2 regions of the Arthrobacter sp. TmtSoilC77 genome follow, and region 2 is predicted to be linked to the other one. Evidence: riboswitches for the same ligand, from Rfam matches in the RefSeq annotation. Region 2 holds a riboswitch; the other holds the start of a gene.
What was found. Region 2 has a riboswitch for thiamine pyrophosphate ahead of AC6I99_RS13035 (bifunctional hydroxymethylpyrimidine kinase/phosphomethylpyrimidine kinase). Riboswitches for the same ligand answer to the same signal wherever they lie in the genome.
Positions count from the first base shown of each region.

Region 1: linked by a shared signal. The riboswitch ahead of AC6I99_RS19480 (ECF transporter S component) and the one ahead of AC6I99_RS13035 (bifunctional hydroxymethylpyrimidine kinase/phosphomethylpyrimidine kinase) in region 2 are both predicted to bind thiamine pyrophosphate.

Region 1 is NZ_AP046050.1:4,218,202-4,223,019, reverse strand. Features, by position in the region: gene AC6I99_RS19510 (Na+/H+ antiporter subunit D) at 1-721, shown strand, start outside; gene AC6I99_RS19505 (Na+/H+ antiporter subunit E) at 718-1,284, shown strand; gene AC6I99_RS19500 (MrpF/PhaF family protein) at 1,281-1,559, shown strand; gene mnhG (monovalent cation/H(+) antiporter subunit G) at 1,549-1,929, shown strand; gene AC6I99_RS19490 (DUF4235 domain-containing protein) at 1,926-2,186, opposite strand; gene AC6I99_RS19485 (NUDIX hydrolase) at 2,223-2,900, opposite strand; TPP riboswitch at 3,106-3,242, shown strand; gene AC6I99_RS19480 (ECF transporter S component) at 3,322-3,942, shown strand; gene AC6I99_RS19475 (ABC transporter ATP-binding protein) at 3,942-4,818, shown strand, end outside.
Region 2 is NZ_AP046050.1:2,833,783-2,838,600, forward strand. Features, by position in the region: gene AC6I99_RS13035 (bifunctional hydroxymethylpyrimidine kinase/phosphomethylpyrimidine kinase) at 49-1,605, opposite strand; TPP riboswitch at 1,597-1,695, opposite strand; gene AC6I99_RS13040 (Rne/Rng family ribonuclease) at 1,840-4,818, opposite strand, start outside.

The DNA of each region.
Region 1 (4,818 bases), 1.4 Mb from region 2:
GCTGACAATGGTGGTGGGCATCCTGGGTGCCTTGGCGCAGAGCGACATCAAACGTCTTCTGTCCTTCACGCTGGTCAGCCACATCGGCTACATGGTGTTCGGCCTGGCAATGTCGTCCGTCACCGGTCTTGGCGCGGCCGTGTTCTACGTGGCGCACCACATCACCGTGCAGACCAGCCTGTTCCTTGTCACTGGCTTGATTGAGCGGCGGGGCGGATCGTCCTCCATTGACCGCTTGGGTGGCCTGGCCAAGCTCTCGCCACTCCTTGCCCTGTTGTTCTTCGTCCCGGCAATGAACCTTGCGGGCATCCCGCCATTCTCGGGTTTCCTGGGCAAGCTCGGGCTCCTCCAAGCGGGCGTGCAACTGGGTACGCCGCTGGCCATCGTTTTGGTAGTAGGCGGCGTCGTCACCAGCCTCCTCACGTTGTTGGCAATTGCCCGTGTTTGGAACAGGGCATTTTGGCGAAAGCCCGAGGACGCCGAGTACCCGGACCCCGTGCTTCAGACCCCAGGCAAGGTAGGGGTACTTCCCCGGACAATGGTGGGGTCCACTGCGGGCCTTGTGGCCTTCGGTGTTGCCCTCACAGTCTTTGCGGGCCCACTCTTCCACCTCGCCGACGGCTCGGCGGAAATAATGTTGGACCGCACTGCCTACATCCATTCAGTTCTGGGGGACTCCGCCCAGGTGCCAGCCGTGGGTCAGCCAGGGGCTGCCAAATGAGCCGAAAACCAATCTCCTTCCGCACTGAACTGCCGCTGCTGGTATGGCTGGTCATCGTCTGGGGCGCCCTGTGGCGGGATTTCAGCCCGGGCAACCTCCTGTTCGGTGCGCTCATCGCCGTGCTCGTGGCCAAGTTCTTCTACCTTCCGCCGGTGGAGCTCAGTGGCAGGTTCAATGTTCTTCGCGCCATTTCGTTCGCTCTCGTATTCCTGGGCAAAGTGGTGGCAGCGAGCTTCCTGGTCCTCTACCTGGCCGTAGTGAAGGGGCCAAAGGTGCGTAGCGCCGTCGTCGCTGTTCCGTTGCGCAGCCATTCGGACCTCATAGTGACGGCAACCGGGCATGTTATTTCGCTGATCCCGGGCTCGCTGGTGGTGGAAGTGGACCGCTCGACGTCCACCCTGTACCTACATGCACTCAATATTTATGAGGAAGCCGGAATCGCCAGGATCCGTCAGGAAGTCCAGAAGATCGAGGCCACGCTGATCCGGATCATGGGAACGCGTGAGGAACTCGACGCTCTCCAGGATGAAGCAACCCCGGGCATGGAAGGGGCAGCTCTGTGAAAGAACTCGTTCTGTTGGTGACTGCTGTCATCCTGAGCTTGGCTGCGGTGGGAGCGATCATCCGTATCGCCATTGGCCCCTCCTTGCTGGACCGCGTTTTGGCATCGGATGTCCTGCTGGCCATTCTTGGAGCCGCGCTGGCGATCGATATGGCGATGAACCGGCACCTGAACAACTTGGTGTTGCTCGTGGCTCTCGCCGTGATCGGCTTTGTAGGCTCCGTAACGTTTGCCCGGTTTGTCGCGGATCGGAGGGATCAGAGCAATGACTCCTGAACCTACTGGCGTGGATGCCGTAATCGACGCGGTGACGGCCGTGTTTCTTGTGGTGGGTGCCCTGATGTCGCTGGGCGCAGCAATTGGCCTCCTGCGGTTCCCCGACCTCATGAGCCGCATGCACGCGGCAACGAAGCCGCAAGTCCTGGGTCTTTTCCTGATGCTTGCAGCCATGGGCCTGCAAATGCGCACATGGTGGGTTTGGCCGGTTCTCGTGGTCGCCTGGATATTCCAGCTGCTGACCGCACCGGTCTCCGCACACATGGTGGGCCGCTCCGCTTACCGAACCAAGCATGGGCACCGCGAACTGCTCACCAAGGATGAGCTTGAAGCGGTTGTCCAAAGGGCAGCCGGCGACGATTCTACCTAGACGATGTCGTGGGTCTTTGCGAAGCGGGCGATGGCACGCTGGGTGCCACGGCTCGCGAAAACCTGGATGAGCGTACTGACGAAGGCCGAAATCAGCGCGAAGGACAAGGCTGAGCGGAGGCTCGTTTCCATATCGTCGTGGCCCGTGGGCGGCTTGTTGCCGGTGGCCTTTTCCCAGCCCTTGTTGACCAACTTGGTGCCGACGAATCCGGCTGCAAGGCTTACTCCGGCACCCAGCAGCTTGAAAAAGAGGTTCATGCCCCCAGCCTAGCCTCACATGCAGGCGGGTTGGGACTAGCGGCGGTTTTCGCGTTCCTTGAGGAAAGCTGCCATGGAACCGCGTGGTGCCAGGACAGGAACAACATCGTGATCGGCTTCCCAGACGGCATCCACGGTTCCGAGACCGGAAATTTCCTTGAGCAGGTAATACGTGGGTGGCATCAGCTGCAACTGACCGGCCGCCTCGGCCGCCAGGATCCCGTCCACCGGCATCCAGAGTGATTGCCACGCTTCAGTGGTTTGGTGCTGGGGTGCTGCTTCCGGAGCAGGCTTGGCTACATAGAAGTACGTGTCGAAGCGCTTGGGCATGTCCGTGGGCGTGACCCAGTTTGCCCAGGGGCGAAGGTCTGAGGCGTCAAGGCGAAGTCCGGCCTCCTCCCAAACTTCCCGCAGGGCAGCGGTGAGCACCATGCCTGACTTTGCCGGGGCCTGTACAGGATTGACGGCGATGGAACTCAGATGCCAGTCTGCAGCGTGCTGTTCCAGCAGCCGGACAGGGTAATCCCATCCATCCTGGTCAGCGGCATCAACCCGGCCGCCCGGAAAGACCACCATGCCGGCGGCGAAGTCCATGGTGGCAACCCTGTGCTGGACGAAGGCCTCAAGCCCGCCCGGTGCGTCACGGAGCAGGATGACGCTCGCGGCAAGGCGGGGTTGGGGAACTGGCATGTCCGTAATGGGAAGGTCCGTCATGAATTACCCCTTTGCCGCGTCGATTCCTGCTGGATCATTGTCTCAGGTCCTGTTGTGGGGCCCGGTGTGCGTGCTCAGACCGGAGAATGGGGCGCAGAGCCGGCCCCGCAACGCAGGAGACAGGGGAGCCAACCGCTTTGTGACTAGCCCAAGGAGCCCACGAACACCCACAGGTGTAAACTGAACCACGCCCATAAGGGCAGATTAATAACGACAGGGGAGCGCCGCCGTCGGACCTTGCAGAGATGCAGGTGACGCGAGGGCGCTGAGAGTGCGGACAGCCGCAGACCCTCGAACCTGATCCGGTTAGTACCGGCGCAAGGGAGTCGAGCTTCTCAGAGTGTCCGGATCCGGGCGGCGCAGGCCGGCCGGGGGTTTCCGGGGAGCACTTTCCCCTCCTGTACCTCAGGAGGCAGAAAAAATGACCACGGCAAGCGTGAAGAAGACCAGTTATAACTGGCGTGTTGTAGACATCGTGGTGGCAGCTTTGATTGCCATCGCCGGCGGCGTGATCTTCTGGGCCTGGTCCCAGGGCGCCGCAATCGTATCCATCCCCATGAACGCCACGTATCCGCCGCTCACCGGTTTGATCGCCGGTGGCTGGATGATCCCGGCCGTCCTGGGCATGCTCATCATCCGCAAGCCGGGCGCAGCCCTGTTCTGCGAAGCCGTCGCCGCCACCGGCGAACTCATCATGGGTTCCCAGTACGGCACCACCGTCCTCATCTCCGGCGTCCTCCAGGGACTGGGTGCGGAACTCGTCTTCGCTGCGTTCCGGTACAAGAAGTTCGACCTCTCCGCTGCACTCCTCGCAGGTGCCGGCTCGGGCCTCTTCTGCGGTCTCAACGATTCCTTCCTGCCTTGGGGCTGGAACATCGCCTACGAAGCAATCGACAAGCTGGCTTACATCGCCTTCACCACGCTCTCCGGTGCGATCATCGCGGGCGCGCTGTCCTGGGTTGCCACCCGCGGGCTGGCCAAGACCGGTGTACTGAGCTCCTTCGCGTCGCGGAAGGCTGCTTCGGAGCCCGTCTTCAACTAATGCCTGCCACGCAAAGCAGCGGCCAGGTACGGCCTGCCGCCATCACCGCCCAAGGGTGGGGATGGCGGCATGCCGGACGTTCCACACCCGCCATCCAGGACCTCGATTTCCGGATCGGGCCCGGCGAGCGTGTGCTCTTGCTGGGTCCATCGGGCGCAGGGAAATCGACACTGCTCCACGCCCTCGCCGGTGTGCTGGGTGATGAGGAGGACGATTCCGACGAGACCGGCTCGCTGTTGATCGACGGCGTTGCTCCCCGCGAACAGCGCGGCCGCGCAGGTCTGATGCAGCAGGATCCGGAAACCCAGGTAGTGCTGTCCCGGGTGGGTGACGATGTCGCGTTTGGCGCCGAAAACCTGGCCGTTCCCCGGGAAGAAATTTGGGCGCGCGTCCATGAAGCGCTCGACGACGTCGGGTTGCGCACCCCTGCAGGCGGCGGCTTGGCACTGGATCACCCGACGGCGGCCCTCTCCGGCGGGCAGAAGCAGCGCCTTGCGTTGGCTGGCATCCTGGCGATGCGGCCCGGGCTGATCCTCCTGGACGAACCTACGGCCAACCTTGATCCGGTGGGCGTGCTTGAGGTTCGGGACGCCGTGCAGCGCTGCCTGGACAAGACCGGCGCCACTTTGGTTGTCGTTGAACACCGTGTGTCCGTGTGGAAGGACCTGGTGGACAGGATCGTGGTCCTCCAGCCACCCTCGGCCGGGGGCGGTGTGCTCCTGGACGGCCCCCCGGATCAGGTGCTCACAGAGGCCCGCACCATGTTGATGGCAGCGGGAGTGTGGGTGCCCGGATACGTTCCGGCTACCCGCGCCCGCAGGGCCAAGTCCACGGCATCGGTTCCTGCCGGCCATGAATCCACGCACCAGCTCCTCC
Region 2 (4,818 bases):
GCGCGGGAGTTTCGTCGATCGGCTATGCAGAAACCACGGAAATCGAACTCAGGCGAAGAGCCTTGGCGCATCAAAGAAGGCCGTCTCGTAGCGGCAAGAGTGTGTAAAGGCCTCAACCATGGCCTCGCGTTCCTGCGCAGAGGCCTTGAGGGCGGCTGCGTCCGTAAGGTCGATCGCTTTGCGGGTTGCGGCAGCAAACTCCTCGTCGGCGTAGGTCTTCAACCAGTCGGCGTACGGGTGGTCGCCGGGTGCGCCTGCATCCACGTAGGCCGCGTGGAGTTGCCGGCCTACCTCCGCGTACAGCCAGTAACAGGGCAGGATTGCTGCGAGCAACACAGCGTAACTGCCGGACGCGGAAGTGGCCAGGAGGTGGTCCACGTACGACTTGGTCACGGGTCCGGTCTGCGTCGGAGCCGGGCGCGTGCTCAGCCAGTTCCGATGAAGCTCGGACTCGACCTCAAGGCAGGTCTGTGACGCCTTGGCCCAGAAGAGCTGCTCTTCCTCAGTGGGGGCAAGGGCACCGGCGCGGGCCAGAACCCGGGAATAGCCGTTGAGGTAGATGGCGTCCTGGGCAAGGTAGTAGTTGAACTCGGGCTCAGAGAGCCTCCCCGACTGCAGGCCCTGGATGAACGCCAGGCCGTAGATTGCGTCCAACTCCGGCGTGGCTTCCGCCCAAAGTCGCGCGGCAAAATCGCCGGACCGGCCAGCAGGATTCCGTGTTGGCTCCAGATGGTGAAAGTGCTGGATCGGCCCGCTGCCCCTGCCCACGTCGAGCCCGTCGGCCGCAGAAAGGGCCTGCAGCAGCCACGGCTTAACCTCCCGCAGTGACGCTTCCCAGTCACCTCTGCGGGCCTGCACCGTGGCCAATGCCGAGGAGAGCGAACAGCCCGTTCCGTGGCTGTTCCGGGTATCCACGCGGGGACCGGCCACCTCGATAACGTCCTGCCGCAGCAAGCCGCTCGTATTGACCAAGGCATCAGGACATTCCGCTCCTGCCAAATGGCCACCCTTCACCAGGACGGTCGTTCCACATTCGGCAGCCAGACGCTTGCCTTGGTCAAGGGCAGTGGCCCAGTCCGGGGCGTCAGGCTCCCCCAGCAACATAGCCAGTTCGGGAAGGTTGGGGGTAACGAGATCCGCCAAAGGCAGGAGGCTGCGAAGCGCGGCTTCGGCGTTCCCACGCAGAAGCCGGTCGCCGCTGGTGGCCACCATCACCGGGTCAAGGACCACGACGGCGGGACGCACGTCTTCGAGCCAGCTGCGGACTTCGTGGATGACGGACGCGTCACCCAACATCCCGATCTTGACGGCATCAATCTCAATATCGCTGCTGATGGCGTCCAGTTGCTGGCGCAGGAACTCCACGGGCGGAACATGGACTGCACTGACTCCAAGGGTGTTCTGTGCCGTGAGCGCCGTGATGGCAGCCATTCCGTAACCACCGTGCGCAGCAATGCTCTTCAGGTCTGCCTGGATCCCTGCGCCTCCGGACGGATCCGAACCGGCAATGCTAAGCACCCGCGGATGTTGCCGGGCAGCCACGGGTCCGCCAACGCTACCGGCGGGGTCAAGGGGGTAGACAGGGGAACTGGACAATGAAGCCATGATGGACATCCCTTCGCCGGTGCTAACCGGACAGGTTCAACGGGTCTGGATCTCAGCCAGGCCCAGCGCCCGGCACCCCGTGTCAGTTTCCTAGCGTAGCCGGGAAGTCCAGCGGTCCGGGAACCGGCCTGCTTGGGTGCATGGATGTGACTGCCGGCGACAAAAGAGTCCCGCAGTATCCGACGACATCGGATATTGCGGGACTCTTTCAACACGTCATCAGTGCTGACGTGCTTACAACTCCGAAGCTGGAACTCCTACGCCGAGGATGATGGGCTCGTCAGCTGCCTTCTTTTTGGCAGGCTCTTCCGCTGCCGGCGCTTTGGCCTCGTGGGCCGTTCCACCCGCGGCTGCGGCAGTTACCTCGTGGTGCTCCACGCTGGTTTCGTTTGCGGCACCCTGTGCCCTGCTCGCGCTACGGTTCCTTCGGCCTCGACTTCCACGCGAACGCGAAGAACGATCGTTCTGACCGTCGGTGGCCGCAGCACTTGCAGCGGAGGTAGTGGCAGCGGAGGCAGCGGAAGTTTCGGAAGCCGTGGCAGGTCCGGAAACCGTATCCACAGTGTTTTCCTCGGCAGCCGGTGCAGCACCGAGGTGCGAGAACGCCTCCGCCAGCAGGTCCAGGCTCATGGCCGGCTTGCCCGCAGACGGTTCCTCATGGTGCTCCACGAATGGAAGCGCCACTTCTTCGCCGCCGAAGCGCAAAACGGGCGTGGACCGTGCCTCCCGAACCGCTGCTTCATGGCTGGCGGCATCAGCTGCGGCCGCTCCCCCGGCATCGCCGGTTGCCGTATCAGACACGGATTCAGCCGTGTCGTGATGCTGACCGGCTGCGCGTGCCAGTTCCTCCGCGCGGTGAACTTCGTCGTCGTGCAAGTGCGCGGCATGCGCTGCAGCGGCGATGGTGGCAAGAGCCGCCCTGGTCGCCTCGGCCTTCGCCTGGCGAACGGGGTCAACCGACTCCTTGCCACTTGGCGCAGCTACCGGGGCGGCAGCGGTGCTGTGGGTGGAGACTGGTTCCTCGGCTACCGCTCCCCCACCTTTCCCACGGCGACGCTTGCGTTCATTCCGGGCAGCAGGCTGCTGCGGTTCTGTGTGTGGACGGTGGTGCTCGGCGGCAACTACGTTGGCGCGTCGGTGTTCCACGGGCTCATCATGGGTGACGACGCCGCGTCCGGCGCAGTGCTCGCACTGCTCACCGAACACTTCAAGCAGGCCTGTGCCCATGCGCTTGCGTGTCATCTGCACCAGGCCAAGCGACGTCACCTCAGCCACTTGATGCTTGGTGCGGTCACGGCCCAGGCATTCCACCAATCGGCGGAGTACCAGGTCACGGTTGGATTCAAGGACCATGTCGATGAAGTCGATGACAATGATGCCGCCGATATCGCGCAGGCGCAGCTGGCGAACTACTTCCTCGGCCGCTTCAAGGTTGTTCTTGGTGACGGTTTCTTCAAGGTTTCCACCGCTGCCGGTGAACTTACCTGTGTTGACGTCCACGACGGTCATGGCCTCGGTGCGGTCGATGACAAGCGAACCGCCGGACGGCAGGAAGACCTTACGCTCCAGGGCCTTGTGGATCTGTTCGTCGATCCGCCAGGCCGCAAAAATGTCCTGGTCCTTGGTCCACTTTTCAAGGCGGCCCACCAAATCGGGAGCAACATAGGTGACGTAAGCCTCAATGGTGTCCCACGCGTCGTCGCCGGACACAATCAGCTTGGAGAAGTCCTCGTTGAAGACATCCCGGACCACCTTGATAGTGAGGTCAGGTTCGCCGTAGAGCAGTTCGGGTGCCAGCACCTTGGTGGAGGACGCCTGGCCTTCAATGCCTTCCCACTGGGCGCGCAAACGGTTGATGTCGTGCGTCAGTTCTTCCTCGGAGGCACCTTCAGCGGCTGTGCGCACGATGACGCCGGCGTTCTCAGGCAAACGATCCTTGAGGATGCGCTTGAGGCGGTTGCGTTCGACGTCGGGCAGTTTGCGCGAGATGCCGGTCATGGAACCGCCAGGCACGTACACAAGGTAGCGGCCCGGAAGGGAAATCTGGCTTGTGAGGCGCGCGCCCTTGTGGCCAACAGGATCCTTGGTCACCTGCACCAGGACAGAATCACCGGACTTGAGGGCATTCTCGATCCGGCGCGGCTGTCCCTCGAGATTGACGGCGTCCCAATTGACTTCGCCGGCGTAAAGAACGGCGTTGCGCCCGCGTCCGATGTCCACGAAGGCAGCTTCCATGGACGGCAGAACATTCTGGACCTTGCCCAGGTACACGTTGCCGATCAGCGAATCCTGCTGGGTCTTGGACACAAAGTGCTCGGCCAACACGCCGTCTTCAAGGACCGCAATCTGGATTCTATCGTCGCGCTGGCGGACGATCATCTGGCGATCCACGGACTCACGGCGGGCAAGGAACTCAGCCTCTGTGATCACCTGGCGGCGGCGTCCGGTCTCGCGGGACTCGCGGCGGCGCTGCTTCTTGGCCTCTAGCCTGGTGGAACCCTTAACACTGGTAACCCGGTTTGACGGGGCCGTCTCAGTGATCGGGCGGGGCGCGCGGACACGGGTCACCGTGTTGGGCGGGTCATCGTCCGAGCCGCCAGTCAGTTCAAGGTCCTGATCACCCCGGCGGCGACGCCGACGACGACGCGACGTGACGCCCTCTTCGAGCGTTTCCGCTACCGGAGCATCTTCTTCATCCTCAGCCTCAGCGCCGTCCTCGGAATCGGTCTCATCGCGTTCAGTCCCGCGGCGGCCACGCCGGCCACGGCTACGGCGACGACGACGGCTGCTGGAATCCTCCAGCTCGTCAGTTGACCCGGCTTCCGGAGTTTCTGCTTCAGACTCTTCGGCCTTTTCTTCTACGGCGTGGCGGGCAACGGTGCTCAGATCAGGGGCCTGGAAGATCATCGACGTAATGGAGACAGGTTCCAGGAACAACGACGTTGAACCGGGGGCGGACTCCTCGGCAGCTTCGGCCTCTTCCTCGGCGGGAACGTCGCCCTCCACGGGAAGGTCGCCCTGGGTAGCCGGCGCAGGCTGGGACCCCGCATCCGGCGTCGTGATTTCTTCAACGGCTTCCACGGCGGAAGACGCTTCGGGGGCTGGCGCCTCCGCGCTGACCGTTGCCTCAACGTCCTTGGGCTTGGTAGTCCGACGACGGCGGACCGGCTTTTCGGGGGCAGGTTCGGCATCGGTTTCCGGCTGGGACGCTAC